Regions from separate parts of the Paenibacillus sp. MER TA 81-3 genome, predicted to be linked through region 3. Evidence: predicted binding sites of a transcription regulator. Region 3 holds the regulator's gene; each other region holds the start of a gene.
What was found. Region 3 encodes Rex, which represses fermentation and respiration genes when NADH is low (regulators of the CRP and FNR family bind a similar motif). Its sites were predicted from a motif close to TTGTGAAATATTTCACAA; they were not measured.
Positions count from the first base shown of each region.

Region 1 (10,832 bases), on a different contig from region 3:
CATAATTTGAAAGGTGTGTTCACTGCTGTTACGGGAGTTGCCGGGTCTGGTAAAAGCACACTCGTAAACGAAATTTTTGCTAAAGATTTCCCTGAGGCAATCCGCATTGACCAAAGCCCGGTGCACGCCAACAGCCGCTCCAATCCGGCGACCTTTACTGACATGATGTCATCCATCCGTAATGCAGCGATTGTCAAGGTAGCCGTTTCAAACAAGAGGTGCTCCAATACTTGTACAATGGCAAGAATAATGTTGAGATCATGGAGATGTCCGTGGTAGATGCTTTGGAATTTTTTGAAGCGAAAGACATTCGGAGAAAGTTAAAAAGCCTGGAGACAGTCGGTCTTGGCTATCTCTCGTTAGGGCAGCCGCTGGACACGTTATCCGGTGGGGAATGCCAACGGCTCGAGCTGGCAAAGGAACTAAACACAAAGGGGAACATCTATATTCTTGAAGAACCGACGACTGGATTGCATAGGTCAGATGTCTCCAATATCCTGAGGAGCATCAATAAATTCGTGGAGAAGGGCAATACAGTTGTTGTCATTGAACATAACTTGGACGTAATCCGGAATAGTGATTGGATCATTGACTTGGGCCCAGATGGTGGTACTGGTGGCGGAGAAATCTTATACGAAGGGCCACCACTGGGTATTCTGGATTGTAAGCGCTCAGTTACAGCGCAATATTTATAGACGATGATTTACACCGTATTTTCCAATCCGTTCGACGCGACTTGGTTATATAGCTGACAGTTTATAAAAGGGAGCTCACCCGCTGTACGCTGCGGAGCTCCCTTTTATCAGTTTTAATCTCTTATTTTACCATTTTGGCGTATTCAGAGGACTTAATACCGGCTTGACGGCCGAATATGATGATTTCCGCGACTGAATTACCACCGATTCGGTTCTCTCCGTGCAGACCTCCAGTAACTTCACCCGCGGAAAAAAGACCCGGAATCGCTTTTCCGTCTTTGTCCAACACTTCCGTATTCGTGTTGATTCGCACACCGCCCATCGTGTAGTGAATTCCTGGGCCGATTTTGATGGCGTAGTACGGCGCAGCGGTAAGGTCATAATCCATTCCCGTCTTTCTGCCGAACTCGGCGTCTTTTTTATTTTTTACCGCACTGTTCCAGCTATCGAGGGTCTTTTGTAATTGATCCGCCGGTACGCCGATTTCTTCAGCCAGCGCCTTGATTGTGTCCTTTGTCTTCACAAAGCCCATTTTTTCATATTGTTCGACGGCTTTGGAGCGTGATTTGACGCCTGAATCGAATACAAGGAAAGCGTTTTTCTCCGGCAGCTTAGTGATCGCCTCGGTTACGCTGTCACGAGCAGCCATCTCGTTAATGAACCGTTTGCCTTTGCTCGTTATGAGAATTGCGCCTTCACCGCGTACCGCTTCGCCGATGAGGTAGGAGTTTTCCTGCTGCACCGTCGGGTGAACCTGGATCTGTTCCATATCGACCGTGTTGCCTCCCATTTTTTCGATCATTTTTATGCCGTCGCCGGTGCTTCCTTTTTGGTTAGTCGTCACATAGCCTTCTAGATCTGGCCGAACCTTGGCGATGATGTCCATGTTGGCGCCAAATCCTCCAGCCGTGATCACGACGGATTTCGCAGCGATCGTTTTTTCGCCATTCTGACCGAAGACAACTTTCACCCCGTTCGCTTTTCCAGCTTGTTTCGTAATTTCTTTGACATTGGCATTGACGAATATCGGGATGCTCTTCTCTTGAACGTTCTTCAGTAAGCCGGTCACAAGATACTGGCCAACGGCGGAGCCGTCTTTGGGACGATGGGTGCGTTTCTCGCTCATGCCGCCCGTGATCGTGATATTGTTCAATGTGATGCCGATGGAATCCAGCCACTCGATGGCTTTGGCTGAATTGTCGACGAAAAAGTGAAGCATATCCTTATTGTTCGTGTTATGTCCACCTTTTAATGTCTCTTCGTAAAATAAATCATTATTGTCCGAAATGCCCTGCTCCTTTTGGAATTTCGTTCCCGATGCGTTCATGCCGGAAGACGCTTTGCTTGTATTGCCGCCTGCAACCGGCATTTTCTCGAGAATGACTGGATTCATGCCTGCGGCTTTGGCTTCAAGCGCGGCAGTCATGCCTGCGCCGCCCGCGCCAACGATCACGATGTCGTAACTCTTTTTTAGCTCCTCAAGCGGCGTATAACTCGCCATCGATGCACCCGACGCAGCATCTTTTTTCCCTTTATCCTTCTCTTTTTGCGCAGTGTTGTTCGTGCCCGCGTTCTTCTCCGGTTTCTTGCTTACGTTTCCGCATCCTGATAGGATGAGCAGGATGGAGAGCAGAAGAATCAGGGCAATGTTTGATTTTTTTCGCATCATGTAATCCTCCACTACTGAATTTCTACTGTCTCTAGGATGAACATAAGGAGCCTAACCCCCAAAGAGTGCCCTTCCGACTGCTACGGTAAAGTCTCCGGGGTTGCTCTGGACTCTCTTGCGATTCATCACATATAGCATGTCAATTTCCACTTTTTATTATTTGTGAAAATCTCCAAACTCAATACTTTTGCATTTGACTTTTCCATTAGGGGAAGGTGTACAGTGAAATGGAACAAAGATCTGGAAAGCATGTAGTCCGTGTAAAACTACGAAGAATGGAGGTGACCTCTTGCTATCGATTGGAGAATTCTCAAAGATATGCGGAGTATCTACAAAAACGCTTCGATATTATGATGAAATTGGATTAATTCATCCTGATGAGATAAATCCTGAAAGCGGTTATCGGTATTATTCCATCCGGCAACTAAAAAAGATGCTCTTTATTAACCGATTGAAATCTTATCATTTTTCTCTGGAAGAAATTAAATCCATTCTGGAATGGGAAGAGGATCAATCCGAAGAGATTCTTTGTTCCGCCCTTAATCGCAAGAGAAGGGAAATACAGCAAGAGCTGAATGCTCTTGAACATATCCTCAAACTAATGACTCATGATATTTTAACTTTAGAGAAGGGCACACCGATTATGTCATACCTTGACAATATAGAAGTACAACTTGTTGAAACCCAGCCAATGAATATCCTTTATATGCGCCGGATGATGAGTAGCGATGACTATGCTGCAGGATATGGAAAGTATTTTAGCAGGCTCTATGAAAAGATTGCTGCTGAAAAACTCATCTTGCTAGGTACTCCAATGACGATTTATCACAGCCCTGAATACAATCCTGCCGGCAATGATACAGAGTTTGCTATCCCGATAGAAGAGGCTGTAAAGGGAACGAGAGATTTGCCTGGAGGCCTTTGTGCGAAGTCTGTTGTAAAGGGTTCATATGAAGAATTGACATCGGTATATGCCAAGCTGAGGGAATGGGTAGAAAAGGAAGGATATGAATTGGTGAAATCACCATATGAAGTATATGTAACCGACCCCATTCAAGCCACCGTTCATAAGGATATGGTTACCGAGGTGTATTTTCCTGTAAAGAAAAAATAGAAGCAAGACCTGACATTTTCCTTAACGCTTGCTAAAAAAACTCTTTAAGAGAGGTACTACCTATAATGAACATAAACAACTGGCCAACGACAGAATGGCAAGCCGTAGCGCCGGCAACCTTGAGAATAGACCCTGAAAAGCTGTCAGAGCTTGAACCTATGATAAAAGCCGAGTACAGCAATATAAACGGTATTGTTGTTGTGAGAAATGCATCTATTGCTTATGAAAGATATTATAATGGCTATGGCCCGGATGATACGTACCATGTGGCATCTGTAACGAAAAGTATAATATCTGCCCTTATTGGTATTGCCATAGATGCTGGATATATAAAAAATGTAGATCAGAAGGTGCTGGATTTTTTCCCCGAATATGTACCCGATGCTGCTGATAAGCAGAAACAAGAAATCACCATACGCCATCTTCTCACGATGACGGCTCCTTATCCATTTGAGGACTGGCACGAACCGCTGGACAAGATGTGTATGCAGCCTGACTGGGTAACGTATACGCTGGATATGCTAGGCCAAAAAGGAAGTATTGGAGCTTTTAAGTATTCCACCGCAGGGGCGCATCTGCTTTCAGCCATCATCACTCGCAGCACAGGACAAAGTGCCCGTGAGTTTGCCAACGAACGCTTATTTACACCCATCGGCATGAAAGAAATCCCGGATTATGAAATGAAGTCATTCGGGTTTGAGGATTTATTCGGGAAGAATGTGAAAGGGTGGGTGAAAGACCCAAACCATAACTCCACAGGAGGATGGGGGCTTACGCTAAGTCCACGTGATATGGCACGTTTTGGTGTTCTCTACCTGAACCGTGGCATTTGGGACAATAACCAGATTATGTCGGGGACATGGATTGACGAATCAATAGCGATGAACACCAATCATTACGGTTATCTATGGTGGTTACGCGAAGAGGACGGCGTGTATGCATACTCAGCACTAGGCGATGGCGGTAATGTCATTTGTTGCATTCCAGACAAAGACCTGGTCGTAGCCATTGCATCCGAATTCATGATGAATCCTCGTGATAGATGGACACTGATTAAGGAATGTATTATTCCGGCAGTAATAGACTAAATATTTGATCGCCAAGCTCGACAAACTTGATGGGGAGTTGGCAGGGGTAATCTAGTCATGCTCGCTGCTATAGTATGGGAAATGCAGAGTTGCCGTCTTTAACCAATGTACCTGAAGTGCCTATCAACTCCGAGATCGACCTACAGAAGGTTTGAAATAAATGGTTCATGTTATGCAACCATGCGAGGTTCGCTATAATGGATACAGAGAGTTAGGAAAGGAATGTAATCATGAAGAAAGTCATCATAGTCGGAGCAGGAATTCTTGGGGCATCAACAGCATACCAGTTAGTAAAAATGGGTGCAGATGTCCTTCTTGTAGACCGAAAAGATAGAGGACAGGCTACAGATGCTGCTGCCGGCATTATCTGCCCCTGGCTATCACAGCGACGCAATAAAGCTTGGTACCAGTTAGCAAAGGCCGGCGCATATTTTTATCCTGGATTAGTTAAAGAACTCAAAAGCGAGGGCGAAACAGAAACAGGCTATGCTCAAGTCGGCGCTCTTTGTATCCATGATGATTTGGTGAAGCTCAGAAAGATGGAGGAGCGGGCACATGTACGAAAAGCGGATGCACCGGAAATCGGTGACATTACCCAGCTTAATGAAAAAGAAACCCAAGAGCGGTTTCCGCTGTTAGCAGAAGACTATCATTCTGTTCATATTAGCGGTGCCGCTCGGGTAGATGGTCGTGCGCTGCGCGATGCATTACTCCGATCTGCACAAAGAAACGGGGCGGTCTTGATCGATGGGGATGCCACGCTTCAATATGAGTCGAACCGTGTAACAGGAGTAGCCGTCGGTGAGAAAAGCTTCTCGTCTGATCTCGTTATTGTATGTGCAGGGGCATGGGAAAATCCACTACTTCAGCCTTTAGGGCTTCACTTTAAGGTGAATTTTCAAAAAGCACAAATTATGCATTTACACGTTCCTGATCAACAGGACATTGGCAGTTGGCCTTTAGTTATGCCGCCTTCTGATCAATATATGCTCACCTTTGACCATCAAAAAATCGTTATAGGGGCAACTCATGAAAATGAGATCGAAGGCTACGATACGAGAGTAACAGCAGGAGGAATACAGGAAATCCTGAATAAAGGGCTAACATTGGCACCAAAATTAGCAAACAGCACTTTACAGGAGATAAGAGTCGGTTTTCGTCCGTTTACACCCGGTTTTCTCCCAGTGATCGGCGCTGTCCCTGGCTGGGATGGTCTTATAACGGCAAATGGACTGGGATCATCCGGATTGACGGTAGGACCCTATCTGGGAAGCCAGCTGGCAAAATTGGCAGTAGGAATGGAGCTGGATATCGATCTAAATGATTATGATATTCGAAAAGCATTGGATGAAAATTGAACAAATAGATACATCTTTTGAACAGATTCGCCGCTAACTTCTCATTCTTAGAAGCATAGCGGCGTTTTTCGCTTAAAATACTCTTGTCATCGCTTCAACACATGAAATGGCCGCCCCTTTGAGTTTCTTTCCTCTCCCCATATCGTAACTCTGCACGGTCAGCTTATTTTGATCCGCATCTTCCAGGATGTGAGAAATAAGAGACTCTTTAAACATCTTATGTTCATGGAATCTGGACGTAATGAATTGCCACCGCTTGAAAGCCAGGTGTTGGAGATGGATGCAGATGCATTCGCAGCTACTATATCCGCAGGTGATGCGGGTCATTTTTGCATGTAACAAAAGCGCGAAATATTTTTCTGAGAGGAGCATTACAAAATGAAAGTAGTATCAAAAGTAGCAATTGCAACACTAAGCAGATTTTGTTATTGGGTTCTTGTATTATAAATACAAACAACTGAATAACGGACTGGAATTTCTCCCTTTTGGGAAAGGCCTTGAATACTCTACCCATGCAGTCTGAAAAATGGTTGATTCCATGAATTTTGCTGTAGAGGCAGCGCCAAGTAAGCCTGTAAGCAGTACGTTGACACAAAGTTACCCTCAACAGATTAATTTAGACCCTACTAAAAAGGGTAACTTTGTGTAAATAAACTCAATAAGGATAACTTTGTGTCACTGATGTTGATTGATACATACAATATCTAAAACTGGAAGTACCAGTACCTCTGTAGAGATGCTGGTGCTTTTTTGTTTTTTGCGTGCCCAGAGGCACGCATTATCTAGCTGGTGAAAGTACAACCAAGAGAGGGACCAAGCCACTCTTGTAGCTAGGATGCTTGCGTATTGCGAAATCTGTACGTAAAAGCGCATCGACGAAAGTACCTGTCAGAGGACAATAACATATATTCATTGGATTGCGCATTTTTCAATAAAATATGTAACTTCAAACAATAAATAAATTATAAATTGACGCACAAGTGCGGATAGTGTATATATTATATATATACGGTAGTCACTTTATTAACGGAAGCGAGGTGATGGAACATGAAAATAATAATATCCAACGCATCGAGCGATCCGATTTACATACAGATTATGAACCAGATTAGACAGAGCATCCTGAGCGGTGAATTGCAAGCAGGAGACAGTCTCCCTTCCATTAGGCAGCTGGCCAAGGATTTACAAGTCAGTGTCATCACAACCAAGCGTGTATATGAAGAATTGGAGAAAGAGAAGCTGATCGACTCCGTTGTAGGCAAGGGTTCTTTCGTATCAGGGGCCAATAAAGACTTCATTCGGGAGCAGCGTATGAAACAACTAGAAGAAAAAATGATAGAGATCATTCGTGAAAGCAAGGAATTAAATATGAATCAACAAGATGTAATTGATCATATAAAACTATTGTTCGAGGAGGAGCACACACCATGAATGCAATCGAAATACGTAATTTAACGAAAACATACCCTGAATTTACAGTAGATCAGGTATCTATGGATGTGAAGCAGGGCTACATTACCGGTCTGATTGGCCCCAATGGCGTTGGGAAAAGCACCTTGATTAAGATGATGCTTGGCATGATTCGTCCTGACTCAGGGAGCATAAAGATACTAGGTTGCGAGATGCCTGCACAAGAAGTAGAAATCAAGCAGCGCATCGGCATCGTGTCGGATGATTGCTTCTATTATGAACACATTACGATTCGTGACATGAAGAAGATGATCGCACCTTTCTATAAGAAATGGAACGAACAGAAATTTAACAGCTATCTGGAACAGTTCGAGTTGTCCCCGAAGAAGAAAATTGAACAATTATCCAAGGGGATGAAGGTCAAGTTCTCCCTTGCAGTTGCATTATCGCATGAGGCAGAGCTTCTCATCATGGATGAGCCAACCTCTGGACTTGATCCTGTGTTCCGTAGGGAGATGCTCGATCTGCTTGCGGAGATGATGCAGAACGAGAGAAATTCGATTATTTTCTCGACTCATATCACGACAGATTTGGATCGTATTGCGGACTATATTACGTTCATCAATCGGGGAAAGCTCGTATTCAGTGAAGTGAAAGATACGATATTCGAGAGATACGCTATTGTAAAAGGCGACTCAGATCTGCTTGATGCAGATATTCGAAATAAGTTTATCGGGATTCGTGAAACCACTGTTGGTTTTGAAGGTCTAGTGGATAATCGGCAGGATGCCGAGCATTTGTTCGGGAATTATGCAATTCTAGATAAGCCAACCTTAGAAGACATCATGTATTTCACTGCCAAGGGAGGACGCATACATGCTTAACTTGCTTCGGAAAGACTTTATCGTTTTAAAAAGCTCAATATGGATGAGTCTCATGTTTCTTACTGTATTCAGTGCCTTCTTTATACCAAAGCATTCATCGTCTATACACCTTGTGGGCATCTATACCGCTTTCGCCACACTTAGTCTCTGTACGACGGTCGATATCAAAAACCATAACCACAATTTTCTGGTTACGCTGCCGACTTGCCGTAAGCATATCGTTAAAGCGAAATACATAACGGCCATTATTATTACCCTTGTCAGTGTCCTTGCATCTTATGGCATTCACATGTTCGCTACATTCGCATTCCCAGCGCTTAATAAGCCAGCATATTCAGGTATGGACATACTGGGTCCAGCAGCCATCGTGCTAGCCCTGATTTCCTTTTATTTGCCGCTCTTTTATTCGCTTAGTAAGAAAGGAACTTCCATTATCAATGGTGTGCTCTACATCATACTAATTGCAATGGCGCAGCCTACGGCTATGTTTATGAATATGATCAACGAGAACGGATCAAATAGTAACCTAACAGTATATCTTATTCTGATCGGGATCATGTTGTTGTTCATTGCTTCCTACTTTATAGCTGCAGTTCTGTTTACTAGAAAGGATCTTTAGAGAGCGCTTAATCTCTTTTGTAGAAAATAAAACGACTCCTGTAAGGAATGAAGGGACTACGATGTGATGCACTTGAGAGAAAATCAAAATATGAAATGGATACGTTTATTGCTCGCCGGATGGTCAACATTAGTCGCTGCTCTGTTTCTAGCTTCATCTTCCGGTGATGTTACTGTTCAGTTGTTCGGATCATCGAAGCATGCTCAATATTTGGTTAAGGGTCTTGTAATGAGCGGGCTGGTGGTTCCTATTATTTTGTATTTATATCAGCATCTCTATCGGATGACTGGCATAAAACCGAAGACGCCGATATATTCCTGGAAAAGGGGATATCACTTTTTTACTGGGGTTCTCTTGGCAATTGCACTGGGTGCAATGGGCTTCATTATAGCCAGTTCTCAAGGTTGGATTGTCATTGAAAAATGGCATGCCCCCGATCAGTGGTTCGCTGCGCTGCTCATCAATGTTGTGTTTGCAGTTTTGTATGAAGCTTTGCCAGAGGAGCTAGGATTGAGAGGGTTTCTGTATGATGTGTTACGTCATCGATTCCCAGCTTGGTTATCCGTATTACTTCAAACATTGCTATTTGTAGCCGTCACGACAGCGGTTGCCCTAATTCAAGCGTTCGTTGGACTTGCACCCGGAGTATCGCTTGACATCTCTTATATCGTAATCATTTTTTGTTTTGGAGTAGGCTTGCAGTTACTCCGTTTATGGACCGGAAGTCTCTGGGCATCGATTGGTTATCACCTTACATACTTAGAAATTATGAGGTTTGCCATCCTCCCGCATGTATATGGCGTACCGCCAATCATAACCTACCAAGACTCAGTGCACGGACTCAGCTTTCTATTCGCTATCGCCATGATGCAAATCGGGGGCATTATCGTATCGCTCGTTATATTAGGCACAAAACGTTTGATACAGAAAAGGAAAATGATTCGGACCGATACTCATTCATAAATACATTGAACATTATCAACAATAGCCTGAAGTAAAAATAAAGTGAAGTATATAAAGGGCTCAATCCAAAACATAGTGCTTGAATAATAGAAAAACATCTGAACATTCCGTAAGATGGTTGTGCGACCAATCCAACTGTGAGGAATGACAGATGCACAATCAGTATACCGATTTTTTACTCCGACTGCCAGATGTAAAAACAAAACAAGTCTTGGAAATCAATGAAAGCACCCTCCATATCGAAGTAACTCCCATCGCTGTGAGACAAGCCTGTCCATGTTGCCAATTAACGGAGCACGTCATCAGTAAAGGACAGAATCGGGTTCGCCGAATTCGTCATCTGGGAGTTGGAGGGCAAAGAATCTATCTTCTCGTTCCTGCCATCCGACTGTTCTGAAAGTCCTGTGATTGCGGGTTCGTCTGGAATTATTCCTTTGTTGATCCAGGGAAGCGATATACGAAAGCCTTTGAACAGCAAGCACTTCAGACGGCACGTGTGGCTACGGTCAAACAAAGCGCAGAGCTTCATTTCCTGCCAAACAGCACCCTTCATCACAAGCATGAGCAGTGGCTAGCCATCGAAAGTAAACGCCTGCAAAAGCAAGGATGGAAAGAAGCTGCTTCTATGTCCAAGCTTGTTCTGGGGATTGACGACTTTGCCATTCGAAAAGGACACACCTACAATACGGGCATTCATAACTTACGCGGCGAAACGCTACTGGACATTTTGCCTGGTCGAAAGCTGGATGAACTACGGATCTATGCAAAGCAGAGTCCTGCTTTTTTAGCGCTGCGTCCCGTGGCTGTTGTGATGGATTTAGCTCCGTATTACCACACTTGGATTCGAGAATGTTTTCCTGAAGCCATCCGTGTAGCTGACCGTTTTCATGTGCAGCGGTATGTCGTAGAGGCGGTTCAATCGATTCGCAAATCGATCACCCCTACCCTAGCTCCACAAGCGAAAGCACATCTTAAGGCAAAGCATCGCCTTCTGAATCCTCGTGTGGAATCCTTGTCTGTTGATAAGCAGGA
Region 1 is NZ_JAMAWB010000013.1:109,191-120,022, reverse strand. Features, by position in the region: partial or broken gene M3650_RS33180 (ATP-binding cassette domain-containing protein) at 1-695, shown strand, start outside; gene M3650_RS19440 (flavocytochrome c) at 817-2,361, opposite strand; gene M3650_RS19435 (MerR family transcriptional regulator) at 2,654-3,478, shown strand; gene M3650_RS19430 (serine hydrolase domain-containing protein) at 3,544-4,566, shown strand; gene M3650_RS19425 (NAD(P)/FAD-dependent oxidoreductase) at 4,797-5,924, shown strand; gene M3650_RS19420 (hypothetical protein) at 5,997-6,140, opposite strand; gene M3650_RS19415 (GntR family transcriptional regulator) at 6,972-7,355, shown strand; gene M3650_RS19410 (ABC transporter ATP-binding protein) at 7,352-8,218, shown strand; gene M3650_RS19405 (ABC-2 transporter permease) at 8,211-8,837, shown strand; gene M3650_RS19400 (CPBP family intramembrane glutamic endopeptidase) at 8,928-9,800, shown strand; partial or broken gene M3650_RS19390 (ISL3 family transposase) at 9,952-10,832, shown strand, end outside.
Region 1: a site for Rex is predicted at 2,525-2,542, ahead of M3650_RS19440 (flavocytochrome c). Genes of this name have one in related genera too.

Region 2 (10,832 bases), on a different contig from region 3:
ATGGAACACTTCACGGGGTGAGTGGAGCAAGTGGGTTCAACTAATTCCCATGATGGTTTTCATCTCTTCGTACTTATTCTTTGATAACGGCACCGTGCTTTTCTTTTCATCATCCAGCACCAAGCTATAGCTGTTGCGGGACCAAATGATGACTTCACGCACCCGCTGCAGGTTGACCAGGTAGGAGCGATGACAGCGGAAGAAGCCGAACGGCTTTAGTTTCTTTTCCAATTCCGCCAGAGTCATCGAGCAAGGATACATGCCGGAATGAACGTGCAGCTGTGACGTGCCATCCTGACTCTCGATGAAATTCATTTCAAGCGGGTCGATGAGCACGATTTTATCTTCCACACGTGCTGGAATTTTATCGAACGAGAGCTGTGGATACCAGCGTTGTCCGAGTGTATCGGCATCGTCCTCCAGCGCCGAATCCGATGAGACCTCTTCAGCGTTGCCCCGATCCTCATTCCGCGCGGCGGAAGCCTCTTCTGCCTGAGCTGCTGACACTGCTGGATCATAAAGCGTTTCTTCGCTGTCTGGAGCTGATACATCTATGTCGTAGACAGCATTCGGTTCCTCCGGTTCCATAATGGCTGCGTCGTTCTGTTCCTCCTCGATCAATACGGGCTTGAAGCCGGACGGGGTCCAGCGAATGACATCATCCGTCATCGTTAACGCGCTTTCTAACGACGGTACCGTCATGAAGATGGAGACCCCCTCCCCGCACATCGCCTGAATCCATTGACGCAGCAAATAGCTGCTCTCCAAGTCCATCTGGAATTCAGGATCTTCAAGGATGATCAGCTCGGGGCGATGAATAGCGGCCCGAGCCAGATGGAACCGCCGCTGCTCCGATATCGAGTATTTGCCGAGCGAAGTATGCTGCTTCTCTTGCAGTCCGACCAGTTGTAGCAGTCGGTCCACCTGCGATTTGTCGAACGAGCCGTATAGCTTCATATAGAAAGTGAGCGCATCTCGTGCAGAAAGCCGCTCATGAATGGCGTCTGTTTGCCTTATCCAGCCGATACGGGAAGTTGCGGAGGCAGCGGACAGAGGCTGGCCGCCCCATGTCGCTCGTCCAGCAGAGAGCTTCGATCTGTCCATTAACACATCTATAATTAGCGAGCCGGTTATATGATTACATTGAACAGCCAGGCATTGGCCGGGCCGTATCGTTAAGCTAAGTGATTCTAACAATGTTGAATTTCCTTTCGTTACGTACAGTTTGTCTAAAATAAGACCGTCCGAATCCGAGGCGGGCTTCAAGGTCATGGAGAACACTCCGTTTCTTTATAATCAAGGATTGTGTGATAAATATCATTTATTATCATAGATCGAGATGATGGAGTTGAGTAGTCTGTTGTCGTGGAAAAGAAGCTTGCAAAAGCAGGGAAAAGAGTCAATGTTCGTGTTTTATGCATATAAACGAAGATTAGAAACTGAATTCCGCCTGTTTATAAGGTTAATTCACGAACGTTAGGTTGATAAACTGTTGACTTGTTCGGTGGAATTCGATACAATATCCATGTCGCCAGCAAAGCGACTGCAAGGAGCGATTGGACTCTTATTTGTTTATCCTGTTCGTATATCCCTGGAGATAAGGTCTGGGGGTCTCTACCAGGAGCCGTAAATTCCTGACTACGATGGGTGTGCTTTTGCATACCTGAACGTAACAGGATATTTTTTTGCCCGCATCATTGTGGGCTCTGGAACAGAGACGAATCAGACCAAGACAACGCGCATATCGAGGAGGAACCAATGAGCAAATATGATGTAATTGTCGTTGGCGCAGGACCGGCCGGAATTTTTACATGCTATGAACTGACGTTGAAGGCTCCCCATTTGAAAGTGATGCTGGTGGATAAAGGACATGATATTTACCGCCGCAGCTGCCCAATATTGGAGGAGAAGATTCAAATGTGCCCGCCGGCTGCCGGCAAGAAGGAATTTGCGGGCTGCCTTCCGGCGTGTTCCATCACGAACGGGTTCGGTGGTGCCGGAGCTTATAGTGACGGTAAATTTAACGTTACAACCGAGTTCGGGGGATGGATGACCGATTATTTGCCGCCCTCGCACGTGTTGGACTTGATTAAATATGTAGATGGCATCAATTTGGAGCATGGTGCGACACCAGAAATTACAGACCCAACGACTGAGACCGTTCGCCGCATTGAGCAGCAAGGTTACGCAGCTGGGCTGAAGCTGCTGCGGGCGCAGGTGCGCCATCTGGGTACCGAGCAGAACTTGGAAATTATGAAATCGATATACGAATATTTGCGCCCGCGCATTGATATGGTGTACAAGGCGGAAGTGGCCGACATCGTCACCGTCAAGCAGGACGGCCGCCATGTGGTGACCGGCATTGAGATGAAGAATGGAGACACCCATGAGGCTGCTCAGGTCGTAATCGTCCCCGGACGTGACGGTTCGGCGTGGCTGACGGAAATCTTGAAGAAGCGCCGCCTGAAGATGTTCAACAACCAAGTGGATGTCGGCGTGCGCGTGGAGACATCCGATGTTGTTATGCGTGAAATTAACGAGCATTTATATGAAGGGAAATTCATATTCAATACGTCTGTCGGGACACAGGTCCGCACCTTTTGCAGTAATCCGTCAGGACACGTCGTGGTAGAGAATCATAGCGGCATTATGTGTGCGAATGGCCATTCCTTCAAAGACCCGAAGCTCGGATCCGCCAATACGAACTTCGCGCTGCTCGTCTCGCATAAGTTCACGGAGCCGTTCGACAAGCCGAACGAGTACGCGCGAGAGATCTGCAAGCGGGCGAATGACCTGTCCAACGGGGGCGTCATTGTACAGAAATTCGGCGACATTATGCGCGGACGCCGTTCCACGGACAACCGCATCAAGGAAGGCTTCCTTGAGCCGACCTTGAGAGAAGCGGTTCCGGGTGATTTGGGTCTCGTCTTGCCATACAACACGATGAAAAGTTTAGTGGAGATGGTGGAGGCGCTGGATAAAGTAACGCCAGGCATCGCTTCGGAACATACGCTGTTCTATGGGGTGGAGGCGAAGTTCTATTCTGCCCGGCCGAAGCTGGACCAGTCGTTTGAATCGGAAATCGCGGGGCTATACTGTGGTGGAGACGGTGCGGGAACGACCCGCGGACTGGCGCAAGCCGGGGCGGCAGGCGTTCATATCGCCCGCAGTATTATGGAGAAGCGCGAAGGAACCTTCATCTAATATAGGCAACAAAGTACGTTCAACAGGCCTGCAGGCGTCATACGCTCGCAGGCCTGTTCGGTATAGGGGAGCAACGTTGCGACTTGTGAATAAAATGGTACATCTTTGAAGCAATCTTTGTGATAAATTGCACAACATCGTCTGAAACACTTCGTTACAATGAACTTGCAACCGGTACTTCTCATGCACATGATGCTCGAAAAAGAGAGGAACGGCTGCAGATTTTCTTGACATGACAGAATCGGGCATATCGGTACTGGTGTACAGGGGGGATTCATATGGCTGGCTATTTAAAGCCGCAGCGGATTGCAGAGGCGACGGTGGAGACCGGTGTTGTGAAAGCGAGAAATCCGCTCTCGGCGATGATTATCCTTGGATTTCTTGCCGGAGCGTTCATTGCGCTTGGGTACTTGCTATATATTCGTGTAACCGCAGATGCGCCTCAAGAATGGGGCAGCATCAACAGCTTAATCGGAGCGTCATTGTTCCCGGTGGGGCTCATTCTCGTTCTGCTTGGAGGCGGGGAACTGCTGACAGGCAACATGATGGCAGTGCCATTGGCACGTATGAAAGGCCGCATTTCTACGGGCGAAATGATGCGCAACCTGATCGTCATTACACTGAGCAACTTTGTAGGAGCGCTGTTCGTTGCGTATTTCTTCGGGCATATCGTCGGTCTGACGGCATCAGGGGTTTACTTGGAAAAGACGGTGGCTGTGGCGGGGCATAAGCTGCACGACAGCTTCCTGCAAGCATTCATATCCGGTATTGGCTGCAACTGGCTTGTTGCGCTGGCGGTCTGGCTATCTTACGGGGCCAAGAGCTTTAGCGGCAAAATTATGGGGATATGGTTCCCGACCATGACATTCGTTGCCATCGGATTTCAGCACGTTGTGGCTAATATGTTCGTCATTCCGGCGGCCATATTTGAAGGCCACTACAGCTGGGGAGAATATTTCGTGAACTTCGTTCCGGTCTGGCTTGGCAATTTGGCTGGCGGCGTCATCTTCGTGGCTGGAGCTTATTATTTGACCTACTTGCGGAACGTTCCCGAGAAGGAAACAGCTGTGAAGACGCAAGCTGTGCCAGCGCAGTCAGGCACTTCCACATCTGTGGGGGCATCGACGGCAGGGGCGAGCATAAGCTAATTCTATTTAGATTAAAAAACTGACATATGAACCAAGCCCTTATACGGCTTGGTTTTTTCGGTATCTCGCCTCAGAGTGTCACGTTACCCTTACCGAAGAAGGTATGCCTGTTCTATCCCTTGCCTCACTCTCCCATTGATTCAGAAAAGGCAGCATGCCCTTCCCTTTGAAACGAAAACATGATATCGGGCTTCGGTACTATGGCCCTTATGTTCATTCTCCCATACAGTCAGGAGTGATAACGTCGAGGATAAGGCACATTTCGTTGCGTGTCCTGCCATGAACCGACCGCTCATGATGGCAGTTAACTAGAGTGGTCACTGGACGTGTCACTTTCTGATGGAAGGGGAGAATGGAGCAAAGGGGCGGGTGAAGTGAATCACCGTCAGTTAGAACGCGCACTGTACGACGGAACATTGCGTTCATGGTGAAGAGTCAATGCCCTACTATTTGACAGACGGGCGCGTGTCTGTATATGCCCCGGTTGAACGAGCTGGGAAATATGCTAGAATAGGCAGTGGTTCGTGTTAAAAGAATGAACTTTGCAGCAACAGGAAGGTGAGCCATTACTATTCTCTGTCTGTAAATGATCACATATAGTACAATAATATAGCGGCTCGATTAGCTGTGGGCGGCATACTAAGTTGTAACCGTTTCCGCAACGGACGTATTGCTCACGGCGTGCCGCAGGAGGCGCAGCCGTTCCGGCTCGGGCATCGCGTGCAACATGTAGAAAAAGGCTATCAGGATATGAAATGATGACCACTTGGAGGGAACTGGCATGAAACTGAACATGCAAGGCAACATCGACGATTTGACACAAGGGGTGGTTGAACTTCAGCGACTATTAGGTATTGAACTAGCGGAGGACGGCATTGCTGTGCACGTGGAGCGTGGGGACGGTCCTCTCACAGTCAAGCTTTCACAAGGGCAAGGTGTGATCCGCTATCAAGACAAGATTCACTTCTTCCGTGCGCTTGGGCTCTTTGTAGAGCAGGCGCGTGCGCAGGCGGAATTTAGCATAACGGAACATCCTCAATTTACTTATAACGGAACGATGATCGACGCTTCGCGTAACGCTGTTCCGAATGTGCATATGATGAAAGAAATGATGCGTTCCATGGCTCTGATGGGCTTGAATGGCGTCATGCTCTATACCGAAGATACGTATGAAGTACCGGAACGTCCATACTTTGGTTACATGCGGGGCCGCTATACCGCCGAAGAATTGTACGACATCGATCAGTATGCTGCACAGTTCGGCATCGAGATCGTTCCATGCATACAGACGCTGGGCCATCTGGCGCAAGCGCTGAAGTGGGATTACGCGGATGAATTGCGCGATACGGAGGACGTGCTGCTCGCCGGTTCCGAGGAGACGTATCGATTTATCGAAGACATGATCGTGGCTGTTACGAAGCCGCTTCGTTCCAAGCGCATTCATATCGGCATGGACGAAGCCTTCGGACTTGGTCTCGGCCGCTACCTGTTCAAGAATGGCTTCCGCGAACGGTTTGACATTATGAACGAGCATTTGAGCCGCGTTATGGACATTACGCGCAAGCATGGGCTGGAGCCGATGATGTGGAGCGATATGTACTTCCATCTGTTGATGAACAATGGCGGACATTATTACGATCTGGACATAGATTTTTCCGCAGAAGTGGTGGAGAAAATTCCGAAGGGCGTACAATTCGTCTACTGGGATTACTACCACGACGACCAAGGCTTTTATGAAGAATTTATTGAGAAGCATCGCAAATTCGGTTCTGATCCGGTATTTGCGGGCGGCGTCTGGGTATGGGGCAGCATGAGTCCGAACTACGGCAAGACGTGGCAAAACACGAATCCGGCGCTTATGGCATGTAAATCCAAGGGGATTAAGGAAGTATTCGCTACGGCTTGGGGCGATAACGGCCAAGAAACGAACCACATGACGATTCTGCTTGGCTTGCAATTGTTCGCGGAGCACGGTTATACGGCAGGCGAAGTGGATGAAGCGAAGATGAAGGAACGCTTCAAGCTGTGTACGGGGCAGGATTTCGACGATTACTGGCAGCTGACGTATCTGGACGAGACGCCGGGTGTAACGAAGAACAACATGCACGGCTCGAACGGCTCCAAGTTCTTGCTGTGGCAGGATACGCTTATCGGCTTGTTCGATAAGCATATTGAAGGTGAACTGGAGACCGCGCTGCCGGAGCATTATGCGAAGCTGGCACAGCGGCTTGCGGATGCGCGCGGGAAGGCGACCGGAGACCACGTGCGTGTGTTCGACCTGTACGCGAAGCTCGCCGAGACGCTCGCCGCGAAGGCGGCGATCGGTCTGCAAGTGACGCGCGCTTATCAAGGCGGCGACACAGCGGAGCTGCGCCGTATCGCGGAGGACGTGCTGCCGCGCATTCGCGCGCTTGTCGACACGACTCGCAAGGCGCACCGCAGCTTGTGGATGGCGACGAGCAAGCCGTTCGGTTGGGAAGTGCTCGACATTCGCTATGGCGGCGTCCTTGCCCGCCTGCAATCGGCGGAAGATCGCCTCATCGATTATGTCGAAGGCCGGACGGAGCGCTTGGAAGAGCTGGAAGCGGAGCGGTTGCCGTTCTATTCGAACGACCCGGTCGGGGAGCATCGCATCTCCCATTCTCCGTTCTTCCACCGCATCGCGACGGGAGCGGTGTTATCCGCCACTTAATAACTTGATGATTGCACGGGATGAGACTCGGTGATATATGTTTCACCGAGTCTCATTTTACTGGAAATGGCAATCTGTGATACTTCTACATACCGAAAGAAGGAATCTCGTCATGTTTATATACGGATTATTGTTGGTCATTGCCTCTGCCTTCGCGCATGCCACATGGAATATGTTCGCGAAGCGGAGCATTCATAAGGAATCCTTTTTGTTTTGTCTGCACGGTTTGGCTGCTATTTTGTTTATGCCGTTCTTTATTCATGATATATACGTGATGGAATGGACTTGGCCAACCGGATTGCTGCTCTTATCTTCTCTATTCCTGCAAGGGATTTATTTATGGCTTGTCTCCAAAGCGTATCAGTTTGGCGATCTATCTAAGGTCTATCCGATGATGCGGGGGACAGCAGCCCTTATCGTGCCTATCGTCAGTGTATTTATGTACAGCGAGAGCCTGTCTCTCGTGGGATGGATCGGATGGGGGTTCATCGTCGGCGGATTGTTCGCGTTAAGCGGGATGTTCTCCTCGAAGGAGCTGCGAGACAGACGATGGTGGCTCACCTTGGCCGTAACGACTTCCGTCGGGCTGTGTACCGCAGGCTATACGCTTACAGACAAGACGGTCGTGGAATTCTTCAGCCCGCTCGGTCTTATCCAAATTTCTAACTTTGGCGCGCTTCTCTTTCTGGCTCCATCCATCGTCCGAACGAAGCAGCTGCGTCAGGAATGGCGCGTTAATTGGCGCACCATTGTGCTTGGCACCATTTTATCACCAGGTTCGTACCTATTGTTCCTGTATGCAATGACGTTGGCGCCGCTCGCTCATCTGGCTCCGATTCGTGAATTCAGCATTGTCATTGGGACATTGCTTGGCATATTTGTCTTGAAAGAACAGCAGGGGCGGACGAGGATCGTGACGTCGGCTGTCGTAGCGGCCGGTATGGCCTTAATTAGTATTTGGGGATAGGGGAGAAGGGAACGAAATTCAATGCAAAGCATGGCGAAGCTGCTTCTCGGGCAGGTATCGGACCGTTATGGAGGTTTGATGCTAGTGTTAGCGGTCACACCGTTGATAGTCCATTCGGATCCGCTTGGAACCTTACTGCTGCCGCTTTCGATCGCAAGCCGTGGGCGGGTGCATATCTCGATCCCGGTGGAGTTGGCTTCACTGTGCTTGCTTGGGTGCGCGCCGAACCGGGCAGCGCCGCATACTATTGCATTGCAGCCGAAGGCGAGCATGCGGGCGTGCAGCGCGTCATTGACGACATGCTATCCGGTACCCTTCTGACCATGCGGCGGTTACTGCGGATTTGGTGTGGGACCAGGCGACGTAGGCTGCCTAGAGCACAAGCTGGGATAGAATGAAGCCTATAACAACCGCGACCGAGGTCGCGACGAGCCCAGGCAGCATAAAGCTATGATTGAATAAAAAGCGCCCGATTCGTGTCGTTCCCGTTCGATCGAAATGAATGGCCGCAATGACTGTCGGATAGTTCGGGATGAAGAAATAACCGTTCACCGCCGGAAACATCGCTATGAGAGCAGGGGCAGGCAAGCCTAAAGCGATGCCGAGCGGCATTAAGCCGCGCACCGTTGCCGCCTGACTGTTCAGTAGAATGGACATGGCGAACAAGGCGAAGGCGAACAGCCATGGAGCCGCAGTGACGGCATCATGGATCGATCCTTGCAGCACGTCCATATTCCCTTTAAAGAACGTATCGCCCATCCATGCAATACCGAATATGCTGATAACAGCCTGCATGCCAGCGACAAACACACCGCCTTTCACTACACTGCCGGCTGGTATGCGGGTGATGAGCAGAATGACGGCAGACGTAGAGAGCATGACCATTTCGACGACTTGGGGCATGCCCAGCGTATGCATGAGTCCTTCCGCATCTGTCCAAGCAGGACGCAGGGACGGAACGGAACCGAATAGGACGACGAGGACGACGCCCAGCAAGAACAGCACGACCGAAGCAACTGCTCCTCGGCCCAACCCGGGATTTGCACTGGACACTTCTTGTCCGCCAGCATCCTGCCCGTCACGAACGCCAATTGGCGGCACGCTTCCTTCTGTGACGCGACGGCGAAATTCCTCGTCCTCAGCGAGAGGCTTGCCGTACCGGGTCATAATTAATGCGGCAACTAGGCAGCCAATGAACGTTGCGGGAATGCTCACCAGCAATATATCAAATAGATGGTATCCTTGATCAGACAGGAGCGATAGCAGAGCGACGGTCGCTGCCGAGATCGGACTTGCGGTAATGGCTTGCTGGGAGGCGATGACCGCGATGGACATTGGCCGTTCCGGCCGCACTCCCGATTGGCGGGATACCTCGGCAATAACCGGCATAACGGAGTATGCCACATGTCCGGTTCCGGCGCAGATCGTGAACAAGTACGTGACGAGCGGCGCCATGAACGTGATGTGCTGCGGATTGCGCCGCAGCGCCCGTTCGGCAAGGCGCACGAGCACGTCCATCCCTCCGGCCGCTTGCATAGTAGAGGCTGCTGTAATGACGGCAGCAATCATCAGCATTACGTCAATGGGCGGAGCGGTAGGTTCCAACCCGAAGCCGAAGGTGAGTATAGAGAGACCAAGTCCTCCCATGACACCCAGGCCAATTCCACCGAGTCTGGATCCGACGTATAAGGCAATGATGACAATAAATAGCTGTAACCAGAACATGGATAACATCCTTCCAACATCTTCATATTGTGCAAAAAGACAGAAGTGCCCGCTATCGCTGGGCCTGCATGGAGCAGGAGATGCCGCGATAGCGGGCGCTTTGATTGTTGATGCAACACGGATTGTGCAGGTTCAAAAAGGTGACTTTTTGGACAACCTTTAATTAACAATCTTATATTTATCGTTCGTCAATTCGAAAATTTTCTTGATGCCGGAGGTGCAGTACACGTCATGCTCCGTCGTAATAAAAATCGCTTCCACATCGGGATTGGATTCGACGAATTTCATTCCTTCCTCCAAGCCGAGGGCAAAGGTGGAGGTAGAGAGCGCATCCGCGTCCGTCGAGCTAGTCGTAACAATCGTTACACTGCTCAAACGATTCTCGACAGGATAGCCAGTCTCGGGATCAAGAATGTGATGATAGTGTTTCCCGTTTTCGACAAAATAACGTTCGTATACGCCAGAAGTGACGATTGTTTTGTCCTTCACCTTCATTTTGCCGATTTGATTGCCTCGGGTAGTGTCCGGGTCCTGCACGCCAATGGTCCAATCGGTGCCCCCAGGCTTCTCGCCCACGGCGTAGATGTTGCCCCCCAAGTCGACAATTGCGCTTGGAAAGCCAGATTCGCGCAAGTAGTCAGCAATGCGGTCGGCTGCATATCCTTTACCGATACTGCCCATATCCAGTTCCATTCCTGCTCGGTTCAGCTTGATTTCACGTTTGTCCGCATTGAGCGTCACATCTTGATAGCCGACCAGTTGCAGCTTTTCCTTCAATACGTTTGGATCCGGTACTTTGGCATTCTCGTGTCCAATGTTCCATAAATCCACTATCGGGCCGACCGTCGGGTCGAAGCGCCCCTTCGTCCGTTTGGCATAATCGATCGACTTCGCCACTACGTCGAACGTTTCTTGCGATACTTGAACCGCCTCTTTGCCGGCAGCGCTGCGTATTTTAGCAAGCTCGCTCGTGTCCTTCGTTCGGTTCATGCTTGCGTCGATTTCATTTAGTATGGATTCAATATCTTTGAATTGTTTGTCTCCGGCACGCTCATCATATATCTTGACGGTAACGATGGTATCGAAGATGAAGTAC
Region 2 is NZ_JAMAWB010000005.1:4,594-15,425, forward strand. Features, by position in the region: gene M3650_RS08110 (LytTR family transcriptional regulator DNA-binding domain-containing protein) at 37-1,272, opposite strand; purine riboswitch at 1,562-1,661, shown strand; gene M3650_RS08115 (NAD(P)/FAD-dependent oxidoreductase) at 1,759-3,204, shown strand; gene M3650_RS08120 (formate/nitrite transporter family protein) at 3,483-4,352, shown strand; gene M3650_RS08125 (beta-N-acetylhexosaminidase) at 5,134-7,044, shown strand; gene M3650_RS08130 (DMT family transporter) at 7,157-8,011, shown strand; gene M3650_RS08135 (hypothetical protein) at 8,033-8,332, shown strand; gene M3650_RS08140 (anaerobic C4-dicarboxylate transporter family protein) at 8,384-9,736, opposite strand; gene M3650_RS08145 (hypothetical protein) at 9,735-9,899, shown strand; gene M3650_RS08150 (FAD:protein FMN transferase) at 9,896-10,832, opposite strand, start outside.
Region 2: a site for Rex is predicted at 3,322-3,339, ahead of M3650_RS08120 (formate/nitrite transporter family protein). Genes of this name have one in related genera too.

Region 3 (10,832 bases):
GTGGGCGAAGCAAGGAGCGGAAGAAGGAGCTATCGTCATCGCCGAGGAACAACTCGGCGGCCGCGGCCGCCATGGGCGTGGCTGGTATTCGCCGCCAGGCAAAGGCATTTGGATGAGCATGGTCTTGAAGCCGCGCATTCCGCTCCAATTTACGCCGCATTTGACGCTCCTGTCCGCGGTGGCGCTGTGCCGGGCGATGAAGCGCCTAACGCATGCCGATTTGGGCATCAAATGGCCTAATGATATTTTGATTGACGGCAAAAAGGTATGCGGGATTTTGCTGGAATCATACGCAGAGGACGAACGGCTCGTGCATGTCATCGCCGGCATGGGGATAAGCGTCAATCTTGATCAAGCCGATTATCCGCCTGAGCTGCAACCGATTGTCACCTCCTTGAAGGCGGCATCAGGACAGGAAGTAGACCGTGCTACCTTGGTGGCGGAGTGTCTGTTAGAATTGGAGCAGTTGTATCAGCTCTATGAAGAACAAGGCTTCGGACCAATTCGCACGCTATGGGAAGCGCAGAGCGTCACGCTTGGACGCAGCTTGTCTGTCGAGACCCCATACGGTGCCGTTCACGGCGTCGCGCAAGGCCTAGATGAATCGGGGGCGCTTGTATTAGTAGGCGAAGACGGCAGCTGCCGCAAAGTTTTTTCGGGAGATGTACATTTTACAGGGTGAAACATGCTCTACTTTCTGTTATACTAATGGCGGCAAGGCGGTATCTGTATAGAACCGCACTCGCCCCCAACTAAGCAAGGAACTCGTGCTGACAAGTACATATTCCTTGATTAACGTGGTGCACGTTTCTGCTCTGAGCCGAAGGGACCGAGACAGAAGGACGTCCGCTTGCGACCTCTTTTTATCTTTTGGGACCTTTTTAGTGGAAACGCTAAAAGGTTTTTTTGTTTTGCGCACACTAAAAAGTGCGTGCCAACCTCTAAAAAGAGACGTAAAGGAGATGAACAGCACGATATGATCAAGCGAAAACTACCGCTAAGTATTGTGAAAATGAAGACGATGAAAGAACAAGGTGAGAAGCTGGCCATGGTTACCGCGTATGATTACCCATCCGCACAGTTGGCTGAGGAAGCCGGTGTCGATTTGATTCTGGTCGGTGATTCTTTGGGCAACGTCGTCCTCGGCTATGATTCCACGCTGCCAGTCACATTGGATGATATGGTATATCACTCCCGCGCGGTGCGTCGCGGAGCGCCCAACACGTTTGTCGTAACCGATATGCCGTTTATGACCTACCACAGTTCAGTGGCCGAGTCCATGTCCGGCGTGCGCCGGATTATGCAGGAAGGGCATGCCAACGCCGTGAAGATGGAGGGTGGCGCGGAGATTGCAATAATGGTGGATGCTTGTGTGAAAGCAGGCGTGCCAGTGCTCGGACATATAGGACTGACGCCGCAATCCGTTCATCAATTGGGAGGGTACCGTATTCAGGGCAAGACGCTGGAAGACGCCAAGCGCTTGCTTGAAGATGCCCTCGCAATAGAGCGTGCCGGAGCTTTTGGCATTGTGCTTGAACTCGTAACAGAACAAGTGGCAGCCTATATTACGGAGCGGCTGTCAATTCCAACTATAGGAATTGGCGCGGGAGCGCGCTGTGACGGACAAGTGCTCGTCTTTCACGATATTTTGCGCTATACCTCGGATTATCGCGAGAAGCGCTTCGTCAAGACTTATGCCGACATCGGAACGACGATTCGAGACAGCATCGCGTCTTATGTGGAGGACGTGAAGCAGCAGGCGTTTCCACAGGAAGCGCACGTCTTCACGGCTGACGACGAGGTTGCTGGAGAGCTGTACGGGAATGGAAAGGTGGAAGCTCCATGATTGCAGCAAGAACGATGGCAGAACTGCGCGATGCGGTTCGTCAGTGCACACAACAGAAGATACATCGAGCCGAATGTCCTTCCATAGGCTTCGTGCCGACAATGGGGTTTTTGCACAAAGGTCATGCCAGTCTGATGAAGGAAGCAAAAAAACAATGCGGCATCGTCGTATTAAGCATATTTGTCAATCCGATTCAATTTGGTCCGAATGAGGATTTAGAGCAATACCCAAGAGATGAGGCACATGATTTAGCAATGGCGGAACAGAACGGAGTGGATATCGTATTTCTTCCTACCGCCGAATTGATGTACCCGGAACCGACGAAGACGATGGTTCAAGTCCAGGGTGTAACGGCTCCGCTCTGTGGAGCCTCCCGTCCAGGACATTTCGACGGTGTCACGACGGTTGTCGCGAAGCTGTTCAATCTGGTGAAGCCGGATAAAGCGTTCTTCGGGATGAAGGATGCCCAGCAAGTGGCTGTCATACAGCAAATGGTAAAGGATTTGAACTTTGACGTCGAGATTGTGCCGTGCCCGATTGTGCGTGAAGGGGACGGTCTTGCGCTCAGCTCCCGCAACATCTATTTGTCTGCAGAAGAGCGTGAGCAGGCATTGGTGCTGTCCCGTACGTTGCGTCAAGTTGAAGCTTGGCTGGAACAGCGTCCAGACATGACGGCGCCTCAACTGAGGGACAACATCATCAAGTCGATTCAGGAAGCTCCGCTGTCTGATATCGATTATGTGGAAATATTGCGATTTCCGTCACTTGAAGCGCTATCGCCAGAACAAACGCTGGCGAATACGGATCATCGCGTATTGATTGCACTGGCCGTACGGTTCGGTCGAACTCGATTGATTGATAACCGTTTACTGGAGAACAAATAGGGGGAATGTGCCATGTTACGTGAAATGATGAAGTCAAAAATTCACCGGGCAACCGTTACCGAAGCCAATTTGAACTACGTTGGCAGCATTACAATTGACGAGCATCTTATGGAATGTGCCGATATTTGGCCGAATGAAAAAGTGCAAATAGTAAACAATTATAATGGTGCCCGTTTGGAGACTTACGTCATTCCAGGGCCAAAACATTCTGGCGTAATCTGTCTGAATGGAGCGGCTGCGCGCCTTGTACAGCCTGGAGATAATGTCATCATCATTTCTTACGCTTCCATGACGAATGAAGAAGCGAAGCAATATGATCCAAAAATCGTCTTCGTGGACGCGGACAATAAACCGGTCGAGCTCGCGACGAAGACCGAAACGTATGCGACTGTTCGTTAATCGTTAACGGCATCATCAGGAATCGGAATTGACAAGCGAAGGCACTGCTCGGGAAACGTTGGAGCATCGAATGAAATGCATCCCCTTAACACAAAATGAACGTGAGCCGCAAGATGACGATACGCATCACTTGTAAAGGTGGGATGAATCGTGCTGCAACATGTATTCGCAACGATGAACGACTTGTTGGATGATATTATTCGGCAGTATCCTCATGCACAAGGCAAAGAAAAAAAGGAATTGGACCATCAAATGTCATTGCTTCGCTCCATGAGCGATCTCATTGTGGAGGAATGGCTGCAGTTTGAAGAAAAGCTTGCGCAGCTGCGTCCTCGCGGCAAGGATGCTTCTGGCGGTAAGATGAAGAAGGAACAAGAGATCTCGGCACCCGATTACGGCGATCCTTTTCAACGGGGCCAAGGATATTATTTGTTGATGATGTATAAGGAAGCAGTCAAGCATTTGGAGCAAGCGGCGCTTCATCAGCCGGACAATATTGAAGTGCGGGCTTATCTGGCCATGGCGTATTTGAACATGGGGCGAAGCCAGGAAGCCGGACATCATTTCGAATTCATCATTCCTTTAACGGAAAGCAAGTGCTTGAAGGCCATCGCGTATAATGCCCTCGGTTGTATTCAAGCGGAACAGCGCAACTTGTCTCTGGCGCAAGAGTATTTTGCGAAAGCCCACCAGATGGATCCTTCTTTGCCAGAACCGGTCTTTAATTTGAAGGTGTGTCTGTCGAATTGCGGTCATTTGCAGTACGGTGCCGGAAATATGAACCACATGCAATAAGATTATTTAGAGGGGAACATTCGTGCGAAGTACGCACAGATGTTTCCCTCTAGTCATTTCCAAATGACCGAACATCTGTTATGCTAATAACAGTAATTGCGAGAGGAATTATATTAAGATGAGATTTGCTGTATTGGACTTTGAAACGACAGGCAATCAGCCTAACGATGAAATTATACAAATCGGACTCGTCATTCTCGGTCACGATTTACAGATGGAACGCGAGTATCATACGCTCGTTCGGCCGACCATCACAATTCCTGAATTCATTACGCAATTAACCGGAATTGGCAATGAGGATGTTCAGGATGCGCCAGACTTGGATGAAGCGATGACAGGGCTTGTTCCATTGTTAAGTGACGTCGTGCTCGTCGGACATAATGTTGCGTTCGATTATCAATTTCTGCGCCAAGCTCTAGAGCAGACCGGTTATTTACCGTTTACCGGACGTATTCTGGACACCATTGAGCTGCTGCGGATACTGTTCCCTTCACTGCCGTCTTATCAGTTGGGATCGGTTGCGCATGAATTCGGAATCATCCATGACCGACCGCATCAAGCCGACAGCGACGCGAGAGCGACAGCCGATGTATTTATCCGCTGCCTGCAAGCGATCGATGACTTGCCGCTTCTGACTCTGCAACGTATTGTGGATGTATTTGGCGATCAAGAAGAACGCGATTTAAAGTGGATGCTGGTGGAGAAGCTAAATGAACGTGAGCGGGACGTGTCCGATTGGGACGAGAAGGAAGGTAACTTTCCATTCCGTCAGCTAACGTTGAAGCAAGGGGATTGGACGGATACCCTTCCTCCGCGTGAAGGTTCAGAGAGCAGTCCGCTCAACAATGTGACGTTCCGTGGCTTTATGGATGAAGTGAGGAACAATTTGGCGAGTCTGTTGCCGAATTACGAGCCGCGTGAAGCTCAGGAACAAATGTTTAACGAAGTGATGGAATGCCAAGAGCAGGACCTTCATCTCTTGATTGAAGCTGGAACAGGCACTGGGAAATCACTTGGATATTTGCTCCCTTCCTTATATTACAGCGTATCTCAAGAGAAGAAAGTGATTGTTAGCACGCACACTATCAATTTGCAAGAACAGTTGAGACAGCGTGATTTACCGCTTCTGGAGAAGATTGTTCCGTTTCCTTTCAAAGCTTCGGTGTTAAAAGGACGCAGTCACTATTTGTGTTTGAGAAAATTTGAACATAAAATAAATCATAGAGAGTTCGTTCATGCGCGTGACGACAGCATAACCGCTGCTCAGTTTCTCGTCTGGCTAAGCCAGACGGAGCATGGCGATGATGAGGAGCTGCATTTGGTCCACAAAGGTCCAGATTTCTGGGATACGGTGTCAAGTGATAGCGACTCTTGTCTGAACCGGGCTTGCCCGTGGTTCCGGCGCTGCTTCTATCATCGGGCGAAGAATGAAGCGAATTTGTCGGACATTATTATAACGAACCATTCTCTGCTGTTTACCGATGTCATTGCCGAACATCGTCTGTTGCCCACCTATGAACACTTGGTCATAGATGAGGCTCATCATTTTGAAGAGACGGCAGGCAAACATCTAGGCATCCATTTGCAATATTTTTCACTCATTCATCCGTTAACGCGGCTATTCAAAGACAGCAAGAATGGAGCATTGATCTTGCTTCAGATGCGGCTCCGCCTATCCGGTCACGAGAAAGCGCTTATCTGGGCAGAAGGAATTGACAAGCTGCTCACGCAAATCGTCGACGTGAAGGAACAATGGGACCGTTTGAATGAAGTCTTGTTCCAATTGCTTCCTCCGGCTGAGAACGGACAAGCCGAAGCCGCCGGGCAGACGGTGTTCCGGTTGCCGTCGGGCGAACGTCCAGAAGCTTGGGCTGGCATCACCGAGCTGGAAAGCGACATCCATGTTCGGCTTAGCGATATTGTACGGTCAGGAGAGAAGCTGGCCAACGAATGGAAGGATTACGATGACGAAGAAATTCAGGGCGTTGTCGTGGACGTGACGGGATTGTTCAAAGAATTGGGCCTGGTTCGGGATGAATTCCGCAACTTTATGCAGGGGAAAGACCCGGAAACGGTCTACTGGATGGAAGGGAATTCCCAGTTCAAGCATAAATCGATGCATATGTACGCAGTCCCGGTCGATGTGAGTGATGCACTGAAACGGTATTTTTTTGAACCGAAGAAAAGTGTAATTCTGACATCGGCTACGCTGTCGGTCGATAAATCATTCCAGTTCGTGGCAGAACAAATCGGGCTGAAGGATGCGGAGCGGGACGGACGGCTGCACACGGTCATATTACCGTCACCGTTTAATTACCGGGAACAGGCATTAGTCGTTATCCCGCGTGATTTCCCGAGCGTAAAGGGCGCATCAGATGCAAAGTTCAACCAGATGTTGACGCAATCGATAGCGGATGTCGCGCAAGTAACGAGAGGACGAATGCTTGTGCTCTTCACCTCATATCGCATGCTGCGGGACGTATATGCGCCTTTGAAGGAAGCGCTGAGCGTTCACGGGATTCACGTGCTTGGACAAGGCATTGACAGCGGTAACCGCAGCAAGCTGACCCGCAGGTTCAGGGAGCAATCCGCTTCCGTCTTGCTGGGGACGAGCAGCTTCTGGGAAGGGGTGGACATTCCTGGAGATGCACTCACGTGCTTGGCGATTGTTCGACTTCCGTTCCAGCCGCCGAACCACCCGTTGGTCGAGGCAAAATCAGAGCGGCTGAAACGGCAAAATCAGAATCCATTCCGGAAGTATTCCGTGCCGCAAGCCGTTATCCGCTTTAAGCAGGGATTCGGCCGATTGGTGCGGACCTCGCAGGATAAGGGAATCGTCATCATCTATGATACGCGCGTGATCGAAACAAGCTATGGCAAGCACTTTTTATATTCCTTGCCGGGACCAAAGATGGAGCACATGGCTGCAGAGCAGTTGGTTCCGCGCATTGAAACGTGGTTGGACGATAATCAAAAGACGTTGAAGAGCGATGAGGGGACTTGATTTAAGATATGAAAACATTAAAAATATCTGAAGCTGTTGTTCGACGTCTGCCGGTCTATTTGCGTCATTTGATAGAACTGAAGCAGCGTGAAGTATTGACAGTTTCTTCTCAGGATTTGGGCCAGAAGCTGGATTTAAATCCAGCGCAAATCCGCAAGGACTTGGCTTATTTTGGAGATTTTGGACGCAAAGGCATTGGTTATGACGTATCTTATTTAATACAGCAAATCCGTCATATATTGAAGCTGGACCAAATTATTAACGTTGGCTTGGTCGGTGCCGGTAAACTGGGGCATGCGTTGTGCAATTACACGGTCTACTTGAAAGACAACATGAAAATCGTAGCTGTGTTCGACGCCATGGAGTCCAAGATTGGCACGGATATTAATAATCTGAAAGTTCAACCTATGAGCGAAATGATCACAACGGTTCGAAATCAGCACATCCGTATCGGAATTATTACGGTTCCGGCCGCGGAAGCGCAATATGTAGCGGAGCAATTCGTCGAGGCCGGTGTAGAAGCCATTTTGAACTTTGCACCTGTTATTTTGAAGGTTCCGTCTCATGTGCGCGTGCATACTGCCGATTTCACAACGGATTTGTTTAGCCTGGCTTATTATTTAACGGATCAGGGAAAGGAAGTTCCAGTCCAATGACAAAGCGAATCATTATTGAAAATGGCGCCTTTGCGGTACTTAATGCTCAATCCGGGCAAACCTCAACCAAGGGAACGATGGTTATTGAAAATGATCGAATTGTCCACTTGGGAGATTCACTTCCTGCGCAGTTCGATACGAGTGATGCAGAGAGAATAAACGGCAAAGGTCTATTCTTCCTGCCTGGTTTAATCAATACGCATGGTCATGCTGCGATGTCGCTCCTGCGCGGGTATGGTGACGACATGGTGCTGCAATCGTGGCTGCAGGAGAAAATGTGGCCAATGGAAGCGAAATTTACGGCACAGGATGTGTACTGGGGAACCGCATTATCCGTCGTTGAGATGCTTAAGGGCGGAACCACAACGTTCGTCGACATGTATGATCATATGGATGAAGTCGCTAAAGTCTGCGAGCAGTCCGGTATTCGGGGCTGTCTGACGCGCGGCGCAATCGGGTTGTGTCCTGAAGACGTTCAGGATGCGAAGCTTGAAGAAGCGGTTCAATTCGCAAAAGACTGGAACGGCAAGGCGAATGGACGGATTACAACCGTGCTGGCGCCGCATGCGCCATATACGTGTCCGCCGGCATTCATTGAGAAGTTCGTGCAAGCGGCACATGATATGGATTTACCTCTTCATACACATATGTCGGAGACGAAGGCGGAAGTGGAACAGAACGTGAAGGATTATGGGCTTCGTCCGGTTGCTCATTTAGAGAAATTGGGCTTCTTTTCGCGACCGTCGTTCATTGCACACGGGGTACATTTGACAGATGAAGAAATTGCGATTCTGGCTCACTACCATGTAGCCGTGTCTCATAATCCAGGCAGCAACCTCAAGTTGGCGAGCGGTGTAGCTCGGGTTCCTGAATTGTTGCGCGCAGGAGTTGTCGTCTCTCTCGGAACGGATGGTCCGGCCAGCAACAATAACTTAGACATGTTCGAAGAAATGCGGCTTGCTGCGCTTATACACAAAGGAGTATCGGGAGATCCAACCGCGATTCCGGCTGCAGAAGCGCTGCGCATGGGTACCGTATACGGGGCGAAGACGATTTCGCTTCCTGATGTAGGATTGCTTGAGGTCGGTATGAAGGCAGATATGGTTGCGGTAGATATCGATCAAGCTCACTTCATTCCGCATACGGATCTCGTATCTCACATGATTTACTCCGCTTCGGCTAAAGATGTGAAGCATGTATGGATTGATGGAGAACAGGTCGTGAAGAATGGCGAATGCCTGACGTTAGATGAAGAACGTATCCGTCATGAGACGCAGCAATGCTTCGAGCAGCTGCTGCAGCGATAAGCGGGGGGATTTATTCATGGTAAGAAGCCGCACACGTCGGCGTTCCAAATGGAAATGGTATATCCCGCTGGCGGTTCTTATTCTGATTCTTCTCATTGCTGCTGTATATATGTATGTGCAATATATAAATGCTGATGAGCGAGTGAAAGAAGCTGATATCATTCGCCGAGCGAATGATAGTGTAAAGCTCGCAGAAATATCCGGTGTCGAGAAGAGCGTATGGGACGACATTGTCTATGTTGTTGAAGGTAAAGATGAACAAGACCAAGAACGACTGGTGTGGGTGTTTCCGAAGAAAGTCGTATCTATGTACGCCTTTGAAGGAATAAAAAAAGATGCGATGAAAGCAAAAATAAAAGAGCAATATAACAAGGTTCACATCGTACGGCTTATTCCCGGATATAAAGACGGGCAATATGTATGGCAGGCGATGCTGGAACGAGCGGACGAACAGGGCGCCAACCGCTATTATTATCAATTTTATCTGTTCGCCGACGGTTCACCGATCGGAGAAATCTACGGGCTGCCTAATAAATAACGATGGACCACCTTACACCGTATTCTTGCAAGTGACGCGATTGAAGCGTTGCAGCGAGAGTGCGGTGTTTTTTTGTTGCCAAGGAGATTGGCAGCTATGGTACACTTTACATTCAACTTCAGTGTATATACTGTGATATACTCTAACATGTACTGAATGATATATTTCATGTATTCAACAAGCGCCGTTTTCATGTAGATAGATTAGAGGGTGAGGAGGTATTTCAGCATGACGAAAAAAGTTCGTATCGCTCCTACCGTCCTGATTATGATTGTGACGGGCGCCGTACTGTTCGGTGGATGGGCGTTGTATCAGACTAATTTTGTGAAGCAGCCAGTGGAACAGATCGTGCAAAAGCATGCTGAGATTACACAATATCATGTTGACTGGCAGACCGACGCGATGAAGGTTCAAATTCAGACGAAGCCGGGTGTCGATGTCCGTGAATTGGTTCAGCAGCTGAATGGCGATTTGGAAAAGCAAGCAAAAGGGAAAAAGGTAGTTATTGAATATATGAATGACCATAGCACGCCGAAAATCGATAAATGGTGGTCCCAGGCTTTGTTTGATGTCGCTGAAGCGATGGTACATCAAAAATATAGTCAAATTCCATTACGTCTGCAGCAACTGCAGCAGCCGGGGATAGAAGTTCAGACGGAAATGGACAACCAGTATGTATATATTACGGTGAAGGATGGACAAGGCAGCAAGACGTTGCTGCTGCCGTTAGAAGGTACACGGATGGGGGTGTGGCCGTATGAGAAATCGACAATCGATGCGATGGCCTGAGTGGGTCATCGGCGTATCCATTCCACTCCTGTTGTTCATTATTTTTCTTGGAGTGAATGTGTGGCCGATCGTACTGGCGGCCGCCGCAATAGGTGTATTGGCGTTCGCAGCGCAGCGTCGTGGTGCGGGTATGGCAGCAACCTCTGGCCGCAAAGATTCACGAAGTCTTAAGGTCACTGCAATGAGCTTCGATAACATCGGGGGTCAAGAACGTGCCAAACATGAGCTGGTAGAAGCTTTGGACTTCCTAGTTCGCCCTGACGCGATCAGTAAATTCGGAATACGTCCTCTAAAGGGCATTCTTCTAACCGGTCCTCCGGGGACAGGGAAGACGTTGATGGCCAAGGCGTCGGCCCATTACGCAGACGCGTTGTTCATTGGAGTATCCGGCAGTGAGTTCGTAGAGATGTTCGTTGGGGTCGGTGCTGGCCGGGTGCGAGAGCTGTTTAAGGACGCGAGACAGCGTGCCGTGAAGGAGAAAAAAGAGAACGCAGTTATTTTTATCGATGAGATTGACGTTATCGGCGGTAAACGTGAAGGCGGGCAACAGCGGGAATACGATCAGACATTGAACCAATTGTTGACGGAAATGGACGGTTTATATGCGGATCAGA
Region 3 is NZ_JAMAWB010000018.1:55,112-65,943, reverse strand. Features, by position in the region: gene M3650_RS22630 (biotin--[acetyl-CoA-carboxylase] ligase) at 1-682, shown strand, start outside; gene panB (3-methyl-2-oxobutanoate hydroxymethyltransferase) at 977-1,846, shown strand; gene panC (pantoate--beta-alanine ligase) at 1,843-2,730, shown strand; gene panD (aspartate 1-decarboxylase) at 2,743-3,129, shown strand; gene M3650_RS22610 (tetratricopeptide repeat protein) at 3,280-3,924, shown strand; gene dinG (ATP-dependent DNA helicase DinG) at 4,043-6,928, shown strand; gene M3650_RS22600 (redox-sensing transcriptional repressor Rex) at 6,937-7,584, shown strand; gene M3650_RS22595 (amidohydrolase) at 7,581-8,891, shown strand; gene M3650_RS22590 (cell wall elongation regulator TseB-like domain-containing protein) at 8,908-9,429, shown strand; gene M3650_RS22585 (quinolinate synthase) at 9,658-10,218, shown strand; gene M3650_RS22580 (AAA family ATPase) at 10,187-10,832, shown strand, end outside.